DNA from 4 places in the Glutamicibacter endophyticus genome. Region 2 is predicted to be linked to each of the others. Evidence: riboswitches for the same ligand, from Rfam matches in the RefSeq annotation. Region 2 holds a riboswitch; each other region holds the start of a gene.
The links. Region 2 has a riboswitch for S-adenosylmethionine ahead of ACJD00_RS01440 (O-acetylhomoserine aminocarboxypropyltransferase/cysteine synthase family protein). Riboswitches for the same ligand answer to the same signal wherever they lie in the genome.
Positions count from the first base shown of each region.

Region 1: linked by a shared signal. The riboswitch ahead of ACJD00_RS13890 (OsmC family protein) and the one ahead of ACJD00_RS01440 (O-acetylhomoserine aminocarboxypropyltransferase/cysteine synthase family protein) in region 2 are both predicted to bind S-adenosylmethionine.
Region 3: linked by a shared signal. The riboswitch ahead of ACJD00_RS03275 (O-acetylhomoserine aminocarboxypropyltransferase/cysteine synthase family protein) and the one ahead of ACJD00_RS01440 (O-acetylhomoserine aminocarboxypropyltransferase/cysteine synthase family protein) in region 2 are both predicted to bind S-adenosylmethionine.
Region 4: linked by a shared signal. The riboswitch ahead of ACJD00_RS16040 (flavin reductase family protein) and the one ahead of ACJD00_RS01440 (O-acetylhomoserine aminocarboxypropyltransferase/cysteine synthase family protein) in region 2 are both predicted to bind S-adenosylmethionine.

Region 1 is NZ_CP174200.1:2,971,685-2,977,614, reverse strand. Features, by position in the region: gene ACJD00_RS13900 (FadR/GntR family transcriptional regulator) at 1-108, shown strand, start outside; gene ACJD00_RS13895 (SNF2-related protein) at 232-3,426, shown strand; gene ACJD00_RS13890 (OsmC family protein) at 3,492-4,028, opposite strand; SAM riboswitch class IV at 4,061-4,196, opposite strand; gene ACJD00_RS13885 (NAD(P)/FAD-dependent oxidoreductase) at 4,463-5,638, opposite strand; gene ACJD00_RS13880 (Gfo/Idh/MocA family oxidoreductase) at 5,693-5,930, opposite strand, start outside.
Region 2 is NZ_CP174200.1:260,766-266,695, forward strand. Features, by position in the region: gene arfB (alternative ribosome rescue aminoacyl-tRNA hydrolase ArfB) at 1-171, opposite strand, end outside; gene ACJD00_RS01425 (SDR family oxidoreductase) at 251-1,168, opposite strand; gene arr (NAD(+)--rifampin ADP-ribosyltransferase) at 1,273-1,698, opposite strand; gene ACJD00_RS01435 (CoA-binding protein) at 1,870-2,361, opposite strand; gene ACJD00_RS01440 (O-acetylhomoserine aminocarboxypropyltransferase/cysteine synthase family protein) at 2,364-3,725, opposite strand; SAM riboswitch class I at 3,821-3,915, opposite strand; gene ACJD00_RS01445 (histidine phosphatase family protein) at 3,996-4,568, shown strand; gene pntB (Re/Si-specific NAD(P)(+) transhydrogenase subunit beta) at 4,745-5,930, opposite strand, start outside.
Region 3 is NZ_CP174200.1:672,472-678,401, forward strand. Features, by position in the region: gene ACJD00_RS03260 (methionine synthase) at 1-1,034, opposite strand, end outside; gene ACJD00_RS03265 (DUF1852 domain-containing protein) at 1,052-2,044, opposite strand; gene ACJD00_RS03270 (LysR family transcriptional regulator) at 2,168-3,109, shown strand; SAM riboswitch class I at 3,349-3,439, shown strand; gene ACJD00_RS03275 (O-acetylhomoserine aminocarboxypropyltransferase/cysteine synthase family protein) at 3,723-5,048, shown strand; gene ACJD00_RS03280 (cystathionine gamma-synthase) at 5,045-5,930, shown strand, end outside.
Region 4 is NZ_CP174200.1:3,443,187-3,449,116, reverse strand. Features, by position in the region: gene ACJD00_RS16060 (dihydrofolate reductase family protein) at 1-219, opposite strand, end outside; gene ACJD00_RS16055 (helix-turn-helix domain-containing protein) at 441-758, shown strand; gene ACJD00_RS16050 (DUF664 domain-containing protein) at 769-1,236, opposite strand; gene ACJD00_RS16045 (DUF1345 domain-containing protein) at 1,373-2,086, shown strand; SAM riboswitch class IV at 2,231-2,346, shown strand; gene ACJD00_RS16040 (flavin reductase family protein) at 2,415-2,930, shown strand; gene dnaB (replicative DNA helicase) at 3,410-4,768, shown strand; gene ACJD00_RS16030 (ZIP family metal transporter) at 4,804-5,544, shown strand; gene ACJD00_RS16025 (MFS transporter) at 5,589-5,930, shown strand, end outside.

The sequences.
Region 1 (5,930 bases), 810 kb from region 2:
CGGCGACAACATAAGGCCATCCATCACGCCTACGCCAACGGGCACCGAGAACGCGCCGCACAACTTCTCGAAGAGCACATCACCTGGTTCTACGGGCAGACCCACTAGCCTGTGTGCGCTCCAAGCTGAGAATTAACAGGTGACGCGACATGGCATCACCGGTCGACACTGGGAACTGGATAGGCTAGAGCACCGACGGGATAAGCAGATGACAATGAAGGCCGGGTGCTCGTGGCACGAGAATTGAATTTCGCGCAGATCTCCTCCCTACTCAGCACCACCGATGTCGCCAAGGGGCAACTATTGGTGCTCCAACGGCAGGTTAAAAACCTCCGGGCACAGGTTGAAGATGCCTATATGACCTTCGACGGGTCGGTGCTCGGGGTGCGGGCCATGGCCCGTTTCGCGTTCGAAGGGCGCTCCGTGTCGGCCTCAGCCTACTGCGCGGTCGACGCCCACGGCTTTAGCTGCGAGCATGTGGCCGCGCTGCTCCTCGACGCCACCAAGCAACGCCCTGACCTCTTCACCCGCCCGGGGAGCACACGAACACGCGAACCACATTGGCGGATCCAACTAAGCGACCTGCTCCCGCACAGTGCCCCGGTCGACATTCCGGAACTCGAGCCGCTAGGCCTGCTCCTTAAGGTCACCCCAAACAACTACATCGACGACAGCGGCTACGAGGTCAAGGCCCGTCCGGTACACCCCGGAGCCCGTGGCACGAATTGGGTGCAAAGCGGGGTCTCGTGGCGCGGGCTGGCCTTCGATGAACGGTTCGAGGAAGCACAACGCGAGGCCGTCTTCTCTCTGGTCACCCTGCAGAACCACCACCACGGCAGCAACCACAGCTACGGCAACTATTACGGAGATGACTGGGTGGTGCTCAACGGGCTGCCCGGGGAAAAACTTCGGAGCATCTTCGAGCGCATCCGCGCAACCGAGGTGCCGCTCATTAAGCCTGGTGCCGCATCCCGTCAGGTCATCGGCTACCGTGCCGAGCAGGCCCACGGCGGCTACGAATTGACCCGCCACGACGGGCACGCACGCCTCGCGGCACGGATCGAGGCCCCCGGCGCTGAATCGCAGGACTTAGCGCCGCTGGGACGTCCGGCCTTGCTCACCCTGGTCGGTAGCACCCCACTGGATCAATCCGAAACCCTCGAACTGGCCGAGTTCGATGCGCCACTACACGCCTCCCTGCGCTCCCTCGCCCGCCAAGGAGCGATCACCATCCCCGAAGATGCGCTCCCGGAGTTCGAACGCAGCTTTCTGCCGAGGGTGCAGCAAACCGGCCCGCTGACCAGCCCGGATCACAGCTATGCGATTCCCGCCCCGCCACGGCCGGTTCTTGAGGTGGCGTTGGCAACCCGCGAGGAGTTCCTGAGCGTTGATTACCGCTGGGTCTACCCGCAGCACGTCGACCCCAACCCCGAACTCGAGCAAGAGATTATCGACGAGCTCACCGTCGACCTGGCAGAGGTCGAGCTGGGCCCGGTACGTCACCGCCGTTTCCCGTCCGCGACCTTGAATCCCAGCCAGAAGATCGACTTCGTACTTCATGCGTTACCCGTATTTCGGGCGCACCGCGATGTGCGGGTGCTCGAGGACGAGCAACTTCCGGACTACCAGATGGCCGCCGGTTCCGCCCAGGTGCACATCCAGCGGCCACGGAGTAGCAACGACTGGTTTGACCTGGGCATTGAGGTGCAGATCGATGGGCAGAAGGTTCCCTTCGTTCAGCTCTTCGAGGCCCTCACACGCGGTGATAGCTACCTGGAGCTCGATGGACACCGGGTGCTAAAGATCGATGGCGAGGAAATGGAGCGGCTGCGGGCGCTGATCGCCGAGGCCGGAGAACTGTCCAAGGTCACGCCCGAGGGCGTGCGCATGCACAAACTCAGTGTGGATTGGTGGCAGGAACTGGTGGCCCTCGGGATTATCGAGGCCCAAGAGAACGAGTGGCTACACGCCATGCGTCAACTCTCCGACACCGAAACTTTGGCCGAGGTCGAGCTACCGGAGAGTTTCACCGCAACACTGCGTGGCTATCAGTGCCAAGGGGTCGCGTGGCTCGATTTCCTTCGACGACACCAGCTCGGCGGGGTCCTGGCCGATGACATGGGGCTGGGTAAAACCGTGCAGCTCCTCGCCGCCCTCGAACGGGCACGGATCCAGCATCCCGAGCAGCGTTACCTAGTCGTCGCTCCGACCTCCGTGGTGGGCAACTGGGCCAGCGAAGCAGCTCGCTTCACCCCTCAGCTACGCACGGCGACGGTCCTGGCCACCGCGAAGAAGCAACAACGTCCACTGGCCGACACCGTCGGTACGGCGCAACTCGTACTGACCAGCTACGCGATTTTCCGATTGGATTTCGAGCAGTTCGATGCGCTGGGTTTTGACGTGCTCATCTTGGACGAGGCCCAGCAGCTGAAGAACCACGTGTCCAAGGGCTATAAACAGGCCCGGCAGATGGCGGTGCCGACCAAGCTCGTGGTCACCGGCACGCCGATGGAGAACAACCTCACCGAACTATGGGCGCTGGCCTCACTGGCCGCGCCGGGACTGCTCGGTGGCTTGAAGGCCTTCAAGGAGAATTACCTCAAGCCCATAACCGAAGGGGATGCGGGGAAACTGCAGCGGCTTAAACGCCGACTACGGCCATTCATTATGCGCCGCACCAAGGAACAGGTGGTGCCCGAGCTACCGCCGAAGACCGAACAGGTACTCGAGGTTGAGCTTGATCCGGCACATCGGCGCGCCTACGATCGCCGATTCCAACGTGTCCGGCAAGAAGTCTTGGGACTGGTGCAGGATGATGTGGATTCCAACCGCTTCAAGATTCTGCAATCGCTCACCCTGCTCCGTCAGCTGGCTCTGGATCCTTCGCTCGTCGACGAAGGCGACGCGCCGAGCGCCAAACTCGATCTGCTGCGCGACCTGCTGGAGGATGGAGTGTCCGAGGGGCACAAGATTCTGGTGTTCAGCCAATTCACCGGCTTCTTGTCCAAGGCGCGGACGGTAGCCGAAGAGCTGGGTATTGCGCACGGGTACCTTGACGGCTCGGTGTCCGGCACCAACCGAAAAACCCTGGTGGAGGGGTTTTCCGCCGGGGATTTCCCGGTGTTCTTCATTTCGCTCAAGTCCGGCGGGTTCGGCATCAACCTCACCGAGGCGGACTACTGCATATTGCTGGACCCCTGGTGGAATCCTGCCGCTGAAGCGCAGGCGATCGATCGTGCCCACCGCATCGGGCAGGACCGGCCGGTGTATGTCTACCGGTTGGTCTCGCAGAACACCATTGAATCCAAGGTGTTATCGCTCCAGGCCAAGAAGACCGAACTGTTCAACGACGTGCTCTGCGAGCAGCAGGACACGGCCGGTTCGAGCACGCTCTCGGCGCAGGACTTCCTCGAACTGGTTCAATGACAACCGCCGTGGACGACATCCCCGGAGGGGTTCGTCCACGGCGGCCTAGGTCTAACTAATCGGTTCTACCGGGCGACCTTTAGCGCGGTGTTCACCGGGGTCGGGTTCGACAGCAGGTCCAGCACCGGGCAGTACCGATCCACGGTGCGCTGCAGCTCGGCATAACGCTCGTCGCTTTCCGGACCCGAAACGGTCACTTCGATCTCGATATCGCTGAAGCCCGGGCGCACCGCTTCATCGATGGCGAACAGGCCGCGGACATCCAGGCGCCCGGTGGCGGTGATCTGCACATCGTCGACCTGCAGGCCCAACTGCTGGGCGTAGAGCCGGTACACCACCACTTGGCAGGAAATCAGGGCACCCAGCGCGTACTCCACGGGGCTGGCCGCCGCATCATCGCCGCCGAGCGCAGCCGGTTCATCCACGACGAAGTTGTGCTTCCCGGCACTGATCTTGCTGGCCACGGCACCGAACCCGGCTCCCGATACGGCAAAGGTCAGCTTTGCATGATCGGGGTTTTCGGCGATGCGTCCGCTCCAAGCCTCGCCGGCGGCAATCAGCCGTGCGGCACGGTCCTCGACGGTGGAGAGGTTACTGCTCATGGGGAAGATCCCCCTTTCCGGCGCAGAAAAAGCGCCATCGCTTACGGTGCCGACGTTCGGCACCGTCGAATCGTCACCGTCGAATCGTCACCTGGGGCACCCCGCGCACGGCGCGAGAAGGGTTGCCGGTCGACCAGCCAGGGCTGCAAATGATCGACGCTCGTGATTCTGTGGCTCCATGCTCGCAGGTAACAGGAGCCGTGGGTAGGGCGCAGTTCATGCTTCGTCATCTGCCCCAAACAAACGGAGCGTGCCGGGCCACGACTCGCACGTGGCCGGCACGCTCTGGCGACGATGCTAGCCGGTCCGCCTTGCGAGCGGTCAGCTAGGCATCGAATTTAGTGCGGCGGGTGGTTGAGCCACGTCGGACCAACCACCTGCCGGTCAACCGCTCCCGGTGCCGGGATAGGGTTCCTTTTGGCGCAGCGCTTTCGTTACTTCTGCACCGGTTCCCACGCACCGGTTCCAACGCGGCCCTCCAGGGCACCCTCGTGGAAACGGTCCAGGCGGAAGGAACGTAGCACCGGGCTGTTTTCGCCGGTGACGATCTCCTCGGCCAGCAGTTCACCGAGAATCAAGCCAAGGGTCGCCCCGGAGTGGGTGAAGAGCGTGTGCAGCCCATTCACCGAGGGGACCGGACCAACTACCGGTTCGCCATCGCCCGGAATCGGCTTGAGCCCGGCCCCGATGCGCTGGGCGGTCAGCACCGGGTTTCCGGCCAGAACCTTCGAAGCCTCCTCGAGGAGGCCTTGCACCGCCTGCTGCGGCACCGTGAAGTTGCCATCTTCCTCGACGACCACCATCTGCTCGGACCAGTTGGCGTCCAAGACCAGGCGGCCATCGGGGGTGGGACGTACCGCTACACGCGGGGTGTTCAGCACGGTGCGCACCTGGAGATCCACCGGGTCGGTGAAGAGCACGAAGGCGGCCGGGGTAGCATCCGGCACGCTGATACCGAGCTCCGCGAGCTGGGCCGGGACCTCACCACCGGTGGCAAGCACCACCTCATCGGCATCGATGGTGTTGCCATCGGCGAGAGTGACGCCCACGGCACGCCCCTCGCGGACCGCGACGCGCGCGTGCCCGGCATTCTCGATGATCTGTGCTCCCTCGGCCACCGCCTCGGCGGCCAGCGCCGGCACGAAGTCGGGCAAGTTGACCCAGCCTTCGCCGGGGTTGTAAATCGCGCCTTCCTCGGCAACGGCCGCAGGGTCGACATCGGGGGCGAAGTCGGTGATCTGCTCGCGGGTGATCCAGCGGGAGTCATAGCCACCGGAACGCTCGAAGGCAAAGGTATCTCGGAAGCTTTCCCCCGGGGCGGCCCATTTTAGTGCCCCATTGAAGCGCAGATATTCGTGGCTTTCCGGGTGCCGGTTGCTCCAGGTGCGGTAGCGGTCCATGGCCAGCATGCGCAGGTAATGGTAGTCGGCGGAGCGGGCGCCGGAGGAGTTGAGCCAGGCAATGGAACGGCTGGAGGCCCCGTCGGCTAGGGTGCCGGAGGTGACCAGCGTGACCTTGGCGCCGGCGCGTGCTAGATGCATGGCGGTGGAGACGCCGAGGATACCGCCGCCGATCACGGCGACGTGCTTAACAGAGGAAGATGAGGACATGAGTGTGTACTTTCTTCAGAATTGGGGTGGATCTGTGGGCCCGACGGTGCGGGGTTAGGCGGTGACCGTGTCCCGATGAATGGATTCGATCAGACGCAACACCGCCAGGCTGTCGTGTGGGTCGACCGGGACCGGACCGGCGTGGCGCAGGCAGGAGGCCAACGCACGGTAGAACTGCGGGTAGTCCCCGGGCAGGGTTGGCACTTCGCGGGTAGCCTGCCCGGTGGCCAGTTGGCCCCAGTGGGCTTCGGGTTTCTGACCGTACTCGGCTTGCGTGGGGCTCATGCCCGAA
Region 2 (5,930 bases):
CAAAGCCGTGGTGTTGGCCAGATCTAAACTGAGTTGCACCCGTGAGTCGGTGGTATTGACGCCCTGACCGCCCGGCCCCGAGGCGCGCGAAAACTGCTCACTGAGTTCGGCGGCTGGAATTCGCAGCCCCTTGGGTGCCCCGGGTCCCGGCGGTACGAGCAGATCATCCATCTCACCAGTGTGCCCTACAACCGGTTGCCTCAAGGAACGCAGTACCCGGGCACGTGCCGGTTCGTGGTCCAGCCCCGGCTTATGGTGCCCGGGGCGTACCCGTCGTTGAATCTGCCTCGGAGTTTTGCACATTGGCCAGCGATACGTAGTAAGAGCGCAGGGTGCGCGAACCGTGTAGCTCACCCACAGAGTCTCGTTGCATGCCCTCGATGAAGAAGCGGGTCAACGAACCGCTACGTGGCCCCATCCGATCCGCAACCCAGGTTGCGCAGGAGGCCAGAGCATGCGGGACGGCGACATAGCGAGGGGTCTTTCCCGCAGCCTCGGCCGCCAGCTCCACGATCTCGCGGTAGCTCAGTGCCTCGGGGCCTCCAACATCCCACGAACCCGCCCCATACGACAGGCGCTGGACACAGAACTCGGCCAAGTCCGCGCCGTGGATGGGGCTCAGCCGGACACTCGCGTCACCGAGACCCACGGCTAGTCCGCGCCGGGTGAGCTCGAAAATCTCGGTCAGATCGGAGAAGTAGCCGGAAGGATTCACGATCTGACCGGCGACCTTCGAACGTTTGAGCGCCTGCATGAAGGCGTACTTCGCGCGCATCAGCGCCGAGGTGCCCTCGGCGGCATTCATCACCCCGACGTATAGGAATGAATCCACCCTCGCTTCCTCGGCCAGCTCGAGATAGCGCAGATTCAGGCGGAAATCGATGTCCCAAGGATCGGCCTTCTGCCGTGTCACGCCCAACGCCGAGAATACGTGGTGCACCCCATCGACGACCGGGGTCCCGAGCTCGGAAGCGTCGCGGGCGACGACCCACTCATCGACCAAACCTTCCAAGGGCGGTGCGCCGAAGGATCCGGTGGCCATCGCCCGGTCTTGGTCGCGCACCACGACACGGATGATGAAACCCTGTGCCCTAAGCCGGGCGACGAGAAAGCGTCCGACATAGCCGGTGGCCCCAACTACCAGTGCCCGTTTGTCCCTGGGTTCCATGAAGTTCATGACCTTTCGACGAGGTGCATTGCGGGAGGTGCCCGCCCGGTCAGTTATATGCAGGGTCAGGGCCGCATTGAGTCCGAGCCGTACACGGAATCGACCTAGTTAATGATCTCTGCCTTAGATTCGCGAATCCCGGCGATCCTCTCACGCCAGAGCGCCAGTTGCTCTTGGGTGAGGCGAGTCCAGTCGGTCACTTCCTCGAGCACTCTTAGTGGCGCTGCGCTCCGGTAGGAGCGCGTCGGATTGCCGGGAAACTTCTTGTCCGTGACATTTGGGTCATCTTCAAAGTCACCGGTAGGTTCCACCCGGTAAACATGGGCGCTCGCGCCCTCGGGCCCCAGCATTGCCGCAATCTCAGCGGCCAGCCCGGCTCCATCACGCTGCGCGGTGAAATACACGTGGTTCATGGTGATCTCCGGACGATAATTCGAGGGGTATCCGGCGATAATGAGGTCGCCCGGTCGCAGTTCGGCGCGGGTTCCATGGAAGAAGGTGTCTTGGTCGTTGGCGTTCTGTGAGCTCACGCCGCGATCATAACAGGGCGGGGCGTTTCGCGGACGGAACATCAAAGCGGCGGTCGTTTCCCGCAAATCCTGCGTTAGCTTGGCCAGGCTGGCCGCCGGGTATGGGACGGCGGCCAGAGGGTAACGAGCAGCGGAGGGACCCAGCCCGGTGCCCTCCGCTACTGCGAAGTCTCAGGCCAATTGTTGACGCTTGGAGGAAATAACCCCGGTATTGAAACCGGCCAAACGCAAGCCGCCGTAGAAGCGCGCATGCTCAATCTTCACGCACCGGTCCATCACCACATTCATACCGGCAGCTTCGGCGCGACGAGCAACCTCTTCATGCCAGGACCCCAACTGTAGCCATAGGGTCTTGGCGCCAACGGCTAGCGCCTCGTCCAATACCCCGGGAAGGTCATCATGTTTGCGGAAAACTTCGACCATATCCGGCACCTCGGGCAGGTCGGCCAGCGACTTGTAGACCGGTTGTCCCAGAATTTCATCCAGCACCGGGTTCACGAAGTACACGGTGTACTTACTTGAAGAGAGCAGGTAGGTAGCCACAAAATAGCTAGCCCGCGACGGCTTATTGGAGGCGCCGACAATGGCGATGCTCTTCGTTTCGCGCAGAATCTTCAGTCGCTCGGCGGCCGAAGGCCCCTGCCAGCTGCGATCGTGCGTCATGCTTAAGCCCCCTTCGGAGTAGCGATGGTGCAGGCTGCGCCATCGAAGTTTGCCGCTACGGCTGGCGATGGCTCGGCAACCTGCTGCGCGGCTGTCAGGGCCTGATCGAGATCCCAAATAATGTCCTCAACATCTTCAAGGCCGACGGAGAGGCGGATCAGGTCTTCGGGAACGCCGGCTGACACGAGCTGTTCGGCGGTGAGCTGCTGGTGGGTGGTGGAGGCCGGGTGCAGTACCAAGGTGCGGGCATCACCAATATTGGCCAGATGGCTGGCCAGTTGCAGGGAGTCGATGAATTTCGCTCCTGCGGCCCTCCCTCCGGCCACACCGAAACTAAAGACCGAACCGACGCCCAGCGGCAAGAGCTCACTGGCTCGCTGGTGTTGCGGATGTCCCGGCAATCCGGCGTAATTGACGTAGCTGACTCGCTCATCTGCCTCCAGCCAAGCTGCCACAGCCTTGGCGTTGGCCAAGTGAGCGTCCATCCGCTGGGGCAGCGTCTCTAGGCCTTGCAGCAATTGGAATGCCGACTGCGCCGGTAGTGCCGGGCCAAAGTCGCGTAGCTGTTCGCTGCGGAGCTTGGTCAAGAAGCCGTATTCACCAAAGTTGCCCCACCACGAAACATTCCCGTAGCTGGGGACCGGTTCGGTCATGGTCGGGAAATTTCCATTGCCCCAGTTGAAGGTGCCGGCCTCGACGACCACGCCGCCCAAGGTGGTGCCGTGCCCGCCGATGAATTTCGTGGCCGAGTGGATCACAATATCTGCGCCGTGCTCGATGGGTCGTAGCAGGTAGGGAGGAGTCAGCGTCGAGTCCACCACAAGGGGGATGTCGTGACGGTGCGCCGCCTCGGCGAGCCCCTTCACGTCGGCAATATCGCCGGAGGGGTTAGCGACTACCTCCGTGTAGAGCGCCTTGGTATTGGGGCGAATCACCGCCTCAAAATCTGCTGCTTCATTGGAATCGATGAAGGTGGTTTCGATACCAAAGCGCCGTAGCGACACATCAAGCTGGGTGATGGTGCCGCCATAGAGCTTCGCCGAGGCGACGATGTGGTCCCCGGCTTGTGCCAGCGCTGCGAAAGTGATGAACTCCGCTGCCATGCCGGACCCTGTGGCGACGGCGCCGATGCCGCCTTCGAGGGAGGCCATGCGTTCTTCGAACGCGGCGACCGTCGGGTTGCCGATGCGTGAGTAAATATTTCCGTACTTTTGCAACGCGAACAGGTTCGCGGCATCGTCGGAGTCCTTGAAGACGAAGGACGTGCTTTGGTAGATCGGGACCGCGCGGGCACCGTGTTCGGCGTCGGGGGTGCCCCCAGCGTGTAGTGCGCGGGTGCGGAACCCGAAAGTATGGTCGGCCATGGGAAGGTATCGGCTCCTTAGTCGAGGCTGAATTCGAGGCAAGGAATCCCGAGGCTCAATGTCACTTTGCGGCCATCGAGTCGAGGCGGAAAGTTGCTCCATCGTTTCTGGCGGTAGCACCGTAACCACCGGCTGTGGCAGGTTGCTGCGGCGTCATCGAACCAGATCTCTCGGCCGCTCGGGATGGTACGTAACAGTTTGCCAATGTGACCGTTTGTGAACCAAGTATGCGTCGTAACGTTGCGGCCTACGGTGGTTAGACTCGGTGCTATGACTGCTTCGATTGCCCTAATTCGCCACGGACAAACCGACTGGAATCTGGCCGGGCGCCTGCAAGGTCAAACGGACATCCCACTAAACGCTACGGGGCGACAACAGGCGCGCGAGGTCGGCCGCTCGCTACAGGCGGGCGCCTGGGACTTGGTACTCGCCTCTCCACTGGGTCGGGCACAGCAGACGGCCGAGCTCATCGCCGAAGAAACGGGGTTGGCCACCGGCCGACCGGTTGCCGGGGTGATGGAGCGATTCTTCGGCGAGCTGGAGGGGAGGATCCCGGCGGAACTTCCCGAGGGAGCCTATGAACGGTTATTGGAATCGGCAGAATCGAGCCACGCGGTGACCGCCCGATTGACCCAGGCCCTGTGTGCGCTCGCCGAAGAGTACCCGGGACAACGCATCCTTTGCGTGAGCCACGGCGGTGCCATGCGCCGGTTGCGTGATGCTCTGCTCGGGCGTCGTTTGCCCGAGCCGGTCGCCAATGGCGAGATACTGCCCGTACCCTTGCCGCGGCTATACGAGCTGGCGGGGGAACTAAGGATCGAAGTTCCTGCCGCTACCCGTTAGCGTTTGGGCTCGCCAGCGGGCCGAGCCTAGCGCGGTAGCTGCTCACCACTGCTCGCCTTGCTGGCCGGCGAACGCGGGTGGACCTAGGGGCAACGTAGGACTCGTGGCGAAACGACAATCGCCGCAACCCCTTGAGGGAGTTGCGGCGATTGGTGGGAGAGGACGGGCTGCGTTAGCTACAGGGTGCGCAGAATGTCTTCGACACGCTCCTTGGCGTCACCGAAGAGCATTTGCGAGTTCTCCCTGAAGAACAACGGGTTTTGCACGCCGGCGTAGCCGCTGGCCATGGAGCGCTTGAAGACGATCACTCGCTCCGACTCCCAGACACGGAGCACCGGCATTCCGGCGATGGGGCTTCCGGGATCTTCAGCGGCTGCCGGGTTCACCGTGTCGTTGGCACCGATCACGAGCACCACGGTGGTTTCGCTCAGCTCGTCGTTGATCTCGTCCATTTCCAGCACGATGTCGTAGGGCACCTTAGCCTCGGCCAACAGCACGTTCATGTGCCCGGGCAGTCGGCCCGCCACCGGGTGGATACCGAAGCGAACCTTGACGCCCTGTTCGGTGAGGCGGTGAGCGAGTTCGGCGACCGGGTACTGTGCCTGAGCGACGGCCATGCCGTAGCCCGGAGTGATCACTACGCTATCGGCCGAAGCAAGAAGCTCTGCGGTTTCCTCGGCGGTGATTTCGCGGTGTTCGCCCTGCTCCTCGTCTTTCGACGCGGAGGCTTCGATACCAAAGCCGCCGGCGATCACCGAAAGGAAGGAACGGTTCATCGCCTTGCACATGATGTAGGACAGGTAAGCACCGGAGGAACCCACCAGCGCACCGGTGATAATGAGCAGATCGTTGCTCAGCAGGAAGCCAGCGGCCGCAGCGGCCCAGCCCGAGTAGCTGTTGAGCATGGAGACCACAACCGGCATATCGCCGCCGCCAATGGATGCGACCAGATGCCAGCCCAGCACGAATGCCAGAACGGTGACGGTCACGAGCTGCCAGAGGGCAGTGTTCTGCACATACAGCACCGTGAGCACCACAAAGGCCACCAACAGCACCAGGTTGATGAGGTTCTTGCCCGGGAGTGTGAGCGGTCGCGACTTCATCCGTGCCGAGAGCTTCAGGAATGCCACGATCGACCCGGTGAAGGTCACGCCACCGATGAAGATGCCGATGAACACCTCACCCCGGTGAATATTCTCCAGCGCACCATCGAGCGGTGGGTGCTCGAGATGACCGTTCCAACCGACCAGCACGGCGGCCAAACCGACGAAGCTGTGCAGTAGGGCGATGAGTTCGGGCATCCCGGTCATTTCCACAACCCGGGCACGCCAGAGTCCAATGGCGCCACCCACGACGACCGTG
Region 3 (5,930 bases), 410 kb from region 2:
TGGGCACCGACAAGCTCCTCGCGGAGGATGGAGGCGCCCGCGCTCAGTGCGCTCAGCTTAGCCAGCGCAACATCCCGGGGGAACGGTGCCATACCGCAGTTGGTGCTTGGGATCAGCTTGTCCGCGTCGACGTACTCAAGCGCCGACCGCAGCGTCTGGGCGACCTCGTCCGGGGTTTCGATCTCCACGTTGGCCACGTCGATCGCTCCGAGCATGACCTTCTTGCCGCGCACGAGCTCGACAACCTCGAGCGGAACGTTCGAGTGATGCGACTCCAAGGAAACGGTGTCGAGGCAGGAGCGCTGTAGCAGCGGGAAGGACTTCTCGTAGTGGCGCCACTGGGTGCCGAGGGTCGCCTTCCAATCGTTGTTTGCCTTGATGCCGTAGCCGAAGCAGATGTGCACCACGGTCTCGGCCTTCAGTCCCTGGCAGGCACGTTCCAGCGCCGCGACGCCCCAGTCGGCGACCTCGTCGAAGAATACGTTGAACGCGGGCTCGTCGAACTGGATGACGTCGACGCCGGCGGCCTCGAGCTCCTTCGCCTCCTGATTCAGGATGGTTGCGAACTCCCAGGCCAGCTTCTCGCGGCTGCGGTAGTGCGCGTCGTAGAGCGTGTCGACCATCGTCATCGGGCCGGGAAGGGTCCACTTGATCTGGCGGTCGGTGCAGGAACGCAGGAAGGCCGCGTCCTGGACGAACACCGGCTTCTCGCGCTCTACGGCGCCGACGACGCTGGGCACGCTCGCGTCATAGCGGTCGCGGATGCGCACGGTTTCGCGCTTGTCGAAATCAACCCCGGTCAGGTGCTCGATGAAGGTCGTGACGAAGTGCTGGCGGCTTTGTTCGCCGTCGCTGATGATGTCGATGCCGCGGTGGGTCTGCTCCAGCACGGCCGCGCGCATGGCATCGTACTTGCCTTCGCGCAGTTCGCTACCCTCGAGTTTCCACGGGGACCAGAGCGTCTCGGGCTGAGCCAGCCAGGAGGGCTTGGGCAGGCTGCCGACGATGGAGGTCGGAAGTAACTTGTTAGTCATGGTGCGTCCTTGGGTCTTTAAGCGACGGGAGTCGGGTAGGCGGCGGCCCACTGCTCGAGTAGTTCGCGGTTCGGGGTGATGAAGTGCTCCTCGGTGTACCGGCCCTGCGTCGCCCCGAGACGGGTGCGCTCCTCGCGATCGTAGGAGATTAGGGTCCGCGAGAAATCATGTGCGTTCAGGCTGGGGCGGTAGACCGCCGGCGCGGCCGAGTTCGCATTGTAGATCTCGGGGCGGTAGATCTTCTGGAACGTCTCCATGGTGCTGATAGTGCTGATCAGCTGCAGGTTGGTGTAGTCGTTGAGCAGGTCGCCACGGAAGTAGAAGGCCAGTGGTGCCACGCTGCCGGCAGGCATAAAGTAGCGCACGCGCAGACCCATCTTCGCGAAGTACGCGTCGGTGAGCGAGTAGTCCTCCTGCTGGTACTCAAGACCCAAGACAGGGTGGCTATTGCCCGTGCGGCGGTAGGTCTTGGAGGTGGAGACGCTGATGCAAATCACCGGTAGCTGCGCGAAGTGCTCCTGGTAGGCCTCGGAGTCGAGGAAGTGCTGGAAGAGCTGACCGTGCAGGTCGCCGAAATCCTGCGGGAGCGCCGGGGTGCCCGACTCGTCGACCGCGGCGGGCAGGACCACGCTGAAGTCATAGTCCCGTACGTAGGAGGAGAAGTTATTACCGACGATGCCGTGGGTCCGGGTGCCGGTCTGCTTATCGAGAATCCAGGTATCGAGCACCTCGAGCAGCGGGAACTGCTGAGGCCCGTCGTTGGAGGTGAAGTGCACATTGGCCGAGATGATCTTCAGTTCGAGGGCGTAGCGGTCCCCGTCCGGGTTGTCCCAGTGTGCCAGCGCGTTGAAACGGCGGTTGATCATCGTCAACGCGTTGCGCAGGTTCTCCTGGCGGTTCTCACCGCGGGCCAGGTTGGCGAAGTTCGTCGTAATGCGCGAGCTCGCCGACGGGGTGTAGTGCTCGTCGAAGTCAGTGGTGCTGATGCTAAAGGTAAACGCGTGTGCCATGGCGGCCAATCTGGTGCTAGGGGGCCTGAAGTAAGGCCGGGGGAAGTCGTTTCGTCAATCATGCAGTGAATCGGCGGATATCAGGTAACTCGACGTGACTATGGATTCGTATAGACTAAATCTATGGCTCAAGGAGTGAACGGTCTCACGCTGCAGCAGTTGCGCTATTTCCTCACGGTTGCTTCCGAGGGGTCGATCTCCGCGGCCGCCGACCTGCTCTACGTCGCACAGCCAACGATGTCCGCGGCGATGAAGGAACTCGAAACCCGGGTTGGGCGCAGGCTTCTGGTCCGCTCCGCGCGGGGCGTGGCCCTGACCGTCGAGGGCGGGGAATTCCTCGGCTACGCCCGGCAGGTGCTCGAACAGGTCGAACTGCTCGAACAACGCTATCTCGACCGGCCGCCGGCACCCCGCCTCCTCGGGATCTCCACCCAGCACTATTCCTTCGCCGTCGACGCCTTCGTGAAGATGGTCCAGGCCAGCGGGGCCGAGCAGTACGAGTTCTCGCTGCGCGAGACACGCACCGAGGACATCATCGAAGATGTCCGCACACTACGCAGTGAAATCGGCATTCTCTACCGCAACGACTTCAACCGGAAGGTCATCGACAAACTGCTGCGCGAGTCCCGGCTGGTGTTCCACCCGCTATTCCTCGCCGACCCGCACATCTTCATCTCGCGTAGCAACCCGCTGGCCTCGCGGGAGCGGGCGACCCTTGAAGATCTCGAGGAGCTACCGCGGCTCACCTTCGACCAGGGGGCGAGCAACTCCTTCTACTTCGCCGAAGAAATCCTCTCCACGCTCTCGAGCAAACGCGAAATTCGGGTCTCCGATCGTGCAACCATCTTCAACCTGATGATCGGACTCGGCGGGTACACGATCTCGACCGGCATCATCAGCGACGAACTCGACCCCTCGATCGTGGCCATCCCGCTGGATGTGGACGAACGCATCGAGATCGGCTGGATCGACCACGCCGCGGTCCCGCTCACCGATCAGGCCCAGCGCTACCTCGACGAGGTGCGTTCGGTGGTCGCGAGCTTCGGAGTTCACCTGCTCGGCTGACGCCAACGCTCTTCCTGCGTGTCATGAACTGTCATCGGGCGACCCGGCGCGACATCTTTTGGCGCTCGAATCCCGGAATTTCGCGGATCTTGGCTCACCGCGCATGTCATAAAGAGGCGTTCACCGGGCCGTCAATATGACGACACTGCGACATATGACGCGGATTGGCGTTGTGTGAAGCACGCGGTTCGGTGCCGTTTGCCTCCTCGGGCGCCCATGCCGAACCATGGAATTACAACACCCCATCAAGAGCGACCGAGAGATCTGGCTCGTCGACGTCGCAGCAACCATCGGGAAACCGAAAGGTGCTACCGCCAGGAACGATGGAGCAGTTCCGACAACGCCCTTGGACGTTGCGCTGTGCCTCGTACCGTGAAGGGGAGGGCAGCAACCCTCCCTACCAGGTACCTCGCATAGACGCCGATCGGTGCACTCCCTCGTGTGACGAGAAACGAGGAGGAGACATGAGCGAAGCAATGGCATCGCCACCCCGCCAACACGCACCGGTGCGCCACGTCGCCACCAGTATGCAACGCACCGGCATGCGCATCAGCGCGCACGCCTGATCTCCGCCCACCCCACCCGACATCCAACCGGCAAGGAACACGCACATATGTCACAGCCGAACAGCACCTGGCACGGGGCCACCTCAGCAGTCCACGCCGGATACTCGCCCGAGGGCCCCTACCGTCCACTCACCGTCCCGGTCTACGCCGCCGCGGCCTACGAATTCGGCTCGCACGCCGAGGCCATCGAAAAATTTGCGTTGCGCGAACCCGGATTCACCTACTCCCGCACCGGCAATCCCACGGTCGCTGCCCTCGAAGCACGCGTCGCCACCCTCGAAGGCGGGGCCCAAGCGGTGGCCACCGCCACCGGGCAGGCCGCCGTCGCCCTCTCGCTGCTGGCGCTGACCCAGGGCGCGAAGCACATCGTCGCCTCGAATAAGCTCTACGGCGGCACCGTGGACCTGTTCACCGACTCCTTCAACGACTTCGGAATCCGCGTGAGCTTTGTCGACCCGGAAGACCTCAGCGCCTGGGCCGACGCCATCGAAGAGGACACCCGCGCCTTCTTCGTCGAATCGGTCTCCAACCCGCTGTGCACGCTGCTCGACCTGCAGGGACTCTCCGAGCTAGCACACCGCCACAACATTCCGGTGGTCGTCGACAACACGTTGGCCACCCCCGCGAACTACCGCCCGATCGAGCACGGGGCCGATATCGTCGTGCACTCGGCCACCAAGGCGCTTGCCGGACACGGCCAGGTGCTTGGCGGACTGGTCGTCGACGCGGGAACCTTCGATTTCTCCGACGCCGCACGCTGGCCGCAGATCGCCGCGCCGCGTCCGCGCTACGGGCAGTACTCCCTGCTCGAACGCTACGGCAGCGCCGCCTACGCCATGCTGGTGCGCTCCAAATTCCTGCATGACCTCGGGCCCTCGCTGTCGCCGGCCGCCGCCTCCGGCATTCTCACCGGCATCGAGACGCTCAATGTGCGCACCGAACGGGTGCAGCGTACCGTGCTGGAACTTGCCGAGGCCGCCGCCGGGCACGCGCTGGTGCGCCGGGTGCACCACCCGAGCCAGCCGGGGCACCAGGACCACGAGCTGGCCGCCCACGTCGCCCCGCGCGGCACCGGCTGCGTGCTGGCCATCGAACTGGCCGACGCCTCCCTGGTCTCCCCGGTGCTCGACGCCCTGCAGCTCTTCACCCTGGCCGCAAACATCGGCGACGTGCGCTCGATGGTGGTCCACCCGGCCACCATGACCCACTGTCGACTCAACGACGAACAACTGGCCGCCGCCGGACTCTCCAAGGCAACGCTGCGCCTATCCATCGGTCTCGAGGAGCCGGCCGACCTCATCGCCGACCTGTTCCAGGCCCTGGATCACGCCGCCGCACAGATCACCCTCGCCCCGGAAGGAGCCTTCGCATGAGCACCTCACCACGCCACGGATTCAACACCCTGGCCGTCCACGCCGGCCAAGGCAAAGACCCGCACACCGGGGCGGTCATCCCGCCCATCTACCAAACCAGCACCTTCATCCAAGACGGCATCAACGTGTTGCGTGCCGGGCATGAATACTCGCGCGGCTCCAACCCCACCCGGGGCGGCTTCGAAGAGCAGCTCAGCGCCCTCGAAGGCGGGGCCGCGGGTTTCTCCTTCGCCTCCGGCATCGCCGCCGAAGACGCCCTGCTGCGCGCCGTGCTCGCCCCGGGCGATCACATTGTGCTCGGCGCCGACGGCTACGGCGGCACCAACCGGCTGATCACCCGGTTACACCACAAGTGGGGGATCAGTGCCAGCACCGTGGATATCACCAACCTCGATCAGGTGCGCGGCGCGCTGCGCCCAAACACCGCCCTGCTCTGGCTGGAAACCCCCTCCAATCCGCTGCTGGGCATCGCCGACATCGCCGGGTGGGCGGCGCTGGCCCACGAAGCCGGGGCGCTGCTCGTCGTCGATAACACCTTCGCCACCCCCTACCTGCAACGCCCGCTGGACTTTGGGGCGCATGCGGTGGTGCACTCCACCACCAAATACATTGGCGGGCATTCCGACGTGCTCGGCGGTGCGGTCATCGTCGCCGACTATCTGCACCGCGGACAGTCGCTGGCCGAGGCCGTGGGCTACCAGCAGTTCGCCGGCGGCGCGGTATCCGGGCCGCAGGATAACTATCTGGCCGCCCGCGGGCTGAAAACCCTGGGGTTGCGCATGGAACGGCACTGCGCCACCGCCGGCCGCATTGCGCACTGGCTCACCGAGCAACCGCAGGTGGCCGAGGTCTACTACCCGGGACTGGCCGACCATCCGGGCC
Region 4 (5,930 bases), 330 kb from region 2:
ATCGAAGACCTCGGAATCCGGTGGCTCGGTGGCCAAGAAATGCGCGAAGAGCCGGTACGTAGCCGCACCGAGTATTAGCAGGCAGGGCTCCGAATAGATGGCTAGGCGCCGAGCCAGGAGTTCGGGGCCCTGCTTGCCCCAGTAGCCGCCCCAGTGCTCACCGGCGCTGGCATATCCATCCAGGCTTGAAAACACGTCATAGGTGAACGTTTGAGACATGCTGTCCCCCTAGCCCATTTCTGCCGACAAGGCCCGTGGACGCCTAGTCTACGCCGCGCACCGCGGGCTCAACAGCCCGAAAGCTCCCGCGCTCGATCAGGGCCTGTGGCGGTGCCCAGCGGAACGTGGTCATGAGTTAACACGGAGGCGGATCCGCCGACGCCCCGGTGCTACGCTGGGCCGTGAATCACCGGCATCAAGCAGAACAATGGGGTTTTAGCATGGGCGCAGTCTTTCCCGACCAGTCGCAGTTGGACGATTCCGCCAAGGAACGTGTGGCCGAACATCGGCGGAGTCTTGAACAGGCCGAACGTGAAGAGAACTTGCGTGAGCTCCGTGAGCGCGCGGGCTTGAGCCAGCAGGAGTTGGCCGCCCTGCTGAAGGTCAAAGCGGAGCGGATCGGCAAGCTCGAGCGCGGCGAATTCGACCGGGTGCAGTTCGCGACACTACAGCGCTATGTCGAGGCACTGGGCGGTAGCCTACGCCTCGAGGTGGACTCGACTGAGGGACCTCAGGCCTCTAGTATCCGAATCTTCTAAGCGGGCGCGCTCAGGACCCCGAGGCGGCCGCTGCAAGCCCGGCACGTAGTGTTTGGGCCTGGCCTGCCTGAAATGCCGTCTGTGTGATCAGATGGGCAATGACGCGGCGCAGGGACCACGTGCTGCCCGGCGGGGTCCATGGGGTTGGCGGAACACTTAGCCGCCGGTCGAAGACCGTGAGCGAACTGATCAGCGCATCGGTGGCCGCGGCCACCAATGCATACTGCTGCAGGGCGGCCGTTAACGAGCTCGCCGTGGCGACGGAAGGTTGGGTGTCCTGCGCTCGCTCGCCGTGTGTGATCAGCGCGCACCACCCCAGCTCCAGTTCAATGGCTAACCGCAGGGGATCTTGGAGACTGGGCCCTCCGGGGTGGGGCCGATGGGTAAATCCCTGCTCGTCGAGATCTACGTAAGCCTCGCGCAAGAGCGAACGGCTGTCTCCCAGGGCGTCGAGCAGGTCAGGAATCTCGGTGTGCATACTGGCTCCATTCGGGGTCGCCACCGGCGGTGTACTTGCACTATAGCCATTAAGACACGCCCCTGAACGGGGCTTATTTCGCGAAACAATGGCGCAATGCACCTCATGTCATCTCGTTCTGTGCGAGAGTTGAGCTATGAAATCGGCCAAGCGAACCTTGCGCGCGCGGTGGCGCCGGCTTGCCTTCGATGACGGCTTCCGGCTCGCGGTAACCTCGCTACCGCTCTTGCCTGCGCTCCTTATCGGTTCACTACTTTCCCGCTCCGACATAAATGGTGCGGCGTTGCTGGTCACCGCTGTTGGCGGTGGCTTGGCCTTGGCACTGGTGCTTAATCTTGGCTGGACACATTGGTTATATACCCGCACCGACCCACGTCTGCTCGAACGCATCGCGCGCTACCAATGGCAGCACGGGCCGAGCCAGTTGAGCCGATTCATGGGCGCACACGACGCGCAGGCGTGGTCCCTCTCGCTTGCCCTAGCCTCACTCGTGGTGGCTATCTGCCTGGTCCTCACGCCATGGGACAGCCCCAGTGCGCTCGTACCCGCGCTGGTTATCGTAACGGCCGCGGCCAGTTGGGTTTCGGTGGGTTACACTTTCGCCTTGCAGTACTTCCGGCTAAATGCCGCCGGTGAACACATTGACTTCGACATCCGCGAGGCACCGGACTTCGGTGACTTTCTTTCCATGGCGCTGATGGTCTCGGCCGCGGGAGCCTATAACGGAGGCACCCCGCGCACCCGCCAGGGCCTGCGCACCATTCGGACGCATACCTATGTGGCCTTTCTCTTCAACACCGCGGTGCTGGCGATGATTATCTCGCTGATCAGTGGCAGCATTTTGGGCTGAGCCCGCTTACGCCTTGTGAACAACGAAGATTACGCGGCGCGAGTCCGTGAGTGACGCGGCGGGTCGAATAAACCGGTGAATATTGAGCTTTGCTACGCAGTTTGTTTGACCCTCGCGTCATGTAGCCCATATTGTTCTTAACAGAATCAAGAGTGTCGACATCTAGCCCTGGCTTGTCGGCCGGCAACCCTCTCAACGGTAGTGGGGTGCTCCAGGTGACGATTCGGTCCCGTACTGGCCGTGCGGGGCAAGTACCGCACATCGAGACGAAAACCATGGAAACCCGCGGTCTCGTGCCGCAGAGCGTCCATGTCACGCATCGGTGGGCATGAGAACGAAGGATAAAACCTTGCCGCTGAACTACGATCTCGATTCTCACTCCCTGCGTACGGTCTTTGCCCGACACCCCTCAGGAATTGCAGCCCTGTGCGCCACCGTAGATGGGCGCCAAGAGGGATTCGTGGCGTCCTCCTTTACCGTTGGGGTCTCTCTCGAGCCACCGCTGGTGATGTTCGCTGTGCAAAAGTCCTCGCGAACCTGGCCTCGGTTGCGGCGGGCTGGACGCATTGGAATCTCGGTGCTCAGTGAACGCAACGAGTGGGTGTGTGCCCAGTTGGCGTCGAAGCATGGCGACCGCTTTGCCGGCGTCTCCACCGAAGTTACCGCCGACGGGGCCTTGTTGCTGGATGACTCGGCCGCCCACTTTGAAACCTCGATCTACTCCGAGGTCGATGCAGGCGATCACTGGGTGGTGCTACTGCGCGTGCATGCGCACCGGGTGGCCGAGCATGACCCGGTCGTTTTCCATGACTCGGCCATTCGCCGACTGCCCGCGCTTGTCTAGGGTCACACGCCCGACTCTGCATAAGGTATGAAAAGATTCCACATAGTTATCCACAATCCAGTGGATAACTTGTTGATAAGGGGTTGAAAACCTGTCTAAAGCCCCGGAAACGCGGTGATTCGCTGTGGACAGGCGATATCTACAGGCTGAATAACTGTGAAAAATAAACTTGTATCCACAGTACCCATTTTCTAAACGGCCTTGTCAGATGGCTATTGACAAGATGTGATTTTAATAATCCACAGAGTTCTCCCCAAGTCGTAAACAGCGAATCCACAGGGGCTTCACCTTTATCCACATATTTTGTGGATAAGTGGGTTTCGATCCGTGGTAAACGCGCCTATCGTTGGCACAGGGCGGACGAATATCCACAATGTCACGACTCAACCTGTCGGTAACGCCTGACAGTGTTGGTGAGTTGGTTAAAAGGTGGGGGCAGAGCCGCCCGGGTGGAACTCAAGGGGATGGAAGTGTCAGTTATGAGCGCTGAGCCGACGTACGAAAGCCGCGACGCGGATGCGGGGCGCACACCTCCACAGGATCTGGCCGCCGAGTCTTCCGTGCTGGGCGCCATGATGCTTTCCAAGGATGCCATCGCCGACGTCGTCGAGGTGGTGCGCGGTGCGGACTTCTACCGTCCCGCCCACGAATTTATCTATGAGGCCATCGTGGACCTGTATGGTCGCGGTGAGCCGGTCGATGCGGTGACCGTGGCCGATGTGCTGACCAAACGCAATGAGCTGGCGCGCGTAGGTGGCGCCGCCTACCTGCACAATCTGGTCCAGCAAGTCCCCACGGCAACTAACGCGGCCTACTATGCGGAGATCGTGCGTGAACGTGCGGTGTTGCGCCGCCTGGTGGATGCCGGTACGCGCATTGTGCAAATGGGCTACTCACCCGATGGCGAGGTCGATGCCATCGTCAACGAGGCCCAGGCCGAGGTCTACAAGGTCGCCGAAAACCGCAATTCCGAAGACTATGTGCGCCTGAGCGACATCATTGAAGGCACCGTCGATGAGATCGAGAACGCCGCTAACGCCGGCGATGGCATTACCGGTGTGCCTACCGGCTTCTACGAATTCGACGAGCTGACCCAGGGCCTGCAGGGCGGACAGATGATTATCATCGCGGCTCGCCCGGCGGTGGGTAAGTCCACCTTCGCCCTGGACTTCGCACGCTCGGCAGCCATCAAGCACCGTATGGCCACCGTGTTCTTCTCGCTGGAAATGGGCCGCAATGAAATCGCCATGCGCCTGCTCTCCGCCGAGGCCTCCATTCAGTTGCAGGCGCTGCGTAAGGGCGATGTGGCCGATGAGCAGTGGACCAAGATCGCTACCACCATGGGACGCCTCAACGAGGCGCCGTTGTTCATCGACGACTCACCGAATATGTCGATGATGGAGATTCGCGCCAAGTGCCGTCGCCTGAAGCAGCGCAATGAGCTACGCATGATCGTGCTGGACTACCTGCAGCTGATGAGCTCGGGAAAGCGTGTCGAATCGCGTCAGCAGGAAGTCTCCGAGTTCTCGCGTAACTTGAAGCTACTGGCCAAGGAACTGGATGTCCCGCTGATTGCGCTCTCGCAGCTGAACCGTGGTTCGGAACAGCGCACCGACAAGAAGCCCATGGTCTCGGATCTGCGTGAATCCGGTTCCATCGAGCAGGACGCCGACATGGTCATTCTGTTGCACCGCGATGACGTCTACGACAAGGAAAACCGCCCGGGCGAGGCCGATGTCATCGTGGCCAAGCACCGTAACGGTCCCACCAAGACCATCACCGTGGCCTTCCAAGGTCACTACTCTCGCTTCAACAACATGTCGAACGAGCCGAGCTAGCGGAGATTCCACTGCCGGGTCGATAGGCTGGGGCCATGTTCGAGGCTCTCACTGCATTCCTCTGGGGTTCGGTCGCCGGTGCGGCGCTGTTGCTCGGCGCGGGGCTGGCCTGGTTCCTGCGGATACCGCGTAGCATCATCTGCGCGGTGATGGCCTTTGGTTCTGGGGTGTTGATTAGCGCGCTGAGTTTCGAACTTGTGCTCGAAGCGGCGGACACCGGAGGCCTGCTGGCGACCGCCGGTGGCGTAGCCGCCGGCTCGTTGCTCTATTTCGCTGCAAACCGGCTCGTCGGCGCCCGCCCGAAGCGTAAGGCCGCGGCCAGCGGTAGCGGTGCGCAGAACAATTCGGGTATCGCCATCGCGATCGGTGCACTGATTGACGGGATCCCGGAATCGGTGGCCCTCGGAGTGGGCCTCGTGGCCGGGGGCGGGATCAACCCGACCATGGTTGCCGCGATTTTCATCTCCAACGTCCCCGAAGGGCTGGCCAGTACCGCGGACCTGAAGGCCGGAGGGCGCAGCGCAGGCTCGGTGTTCGGATTGTGGGCCGGTACGGTCGTTGCCTCCGGACTGGCCGCGGCCCTAGGCTACCTGCTGCTGGCTGGTGCGGCCCCGGAGGTGTTGGCCTTCGCCACCGCGGTGGCCGCCGGCGGCATCCTGACGATGCTCGCCGACACCATGATTCCCGAAGCCTATGCCGGCGAAGGCGACTTGACCGGTTTATTGGTCGTCTTGGGATTTCTCTCGGCCTTCGCACTGCATGTGATCGGTGGCTAGTCAGTCCTGCTGGCTTCTGGCCCAGACAGTGAAAGAATAGCTTTATGCATTCAACCGGTCCGTCCGAACGGATCCATCCCCGACCGACGACGGTCTTCAGTCCTAAGTATCTGGGCACCACTCTGGGCATGTTCGTGCTGGTGTTCATGGTGGCATTTGAGGTCATGGCGGTAACCACCGCCATGCCAGTCATCAGCGAAGCGCTACAGGGGCGCGAGCTCTACGCGCTGGCCTTCTCCGCGCCGCTAGCCAGCGGCATGGTCGGTATGGTGGCCGCCGGTGAACTGGCCGACCGGCGCGGGCCTAAGCTCCCGCTCTTCGCCTCGGTGTTGATCTTCGTCATCGGCCTACTGATCTGTGGCGTAGCAGTGAGTATGCCAATGCTC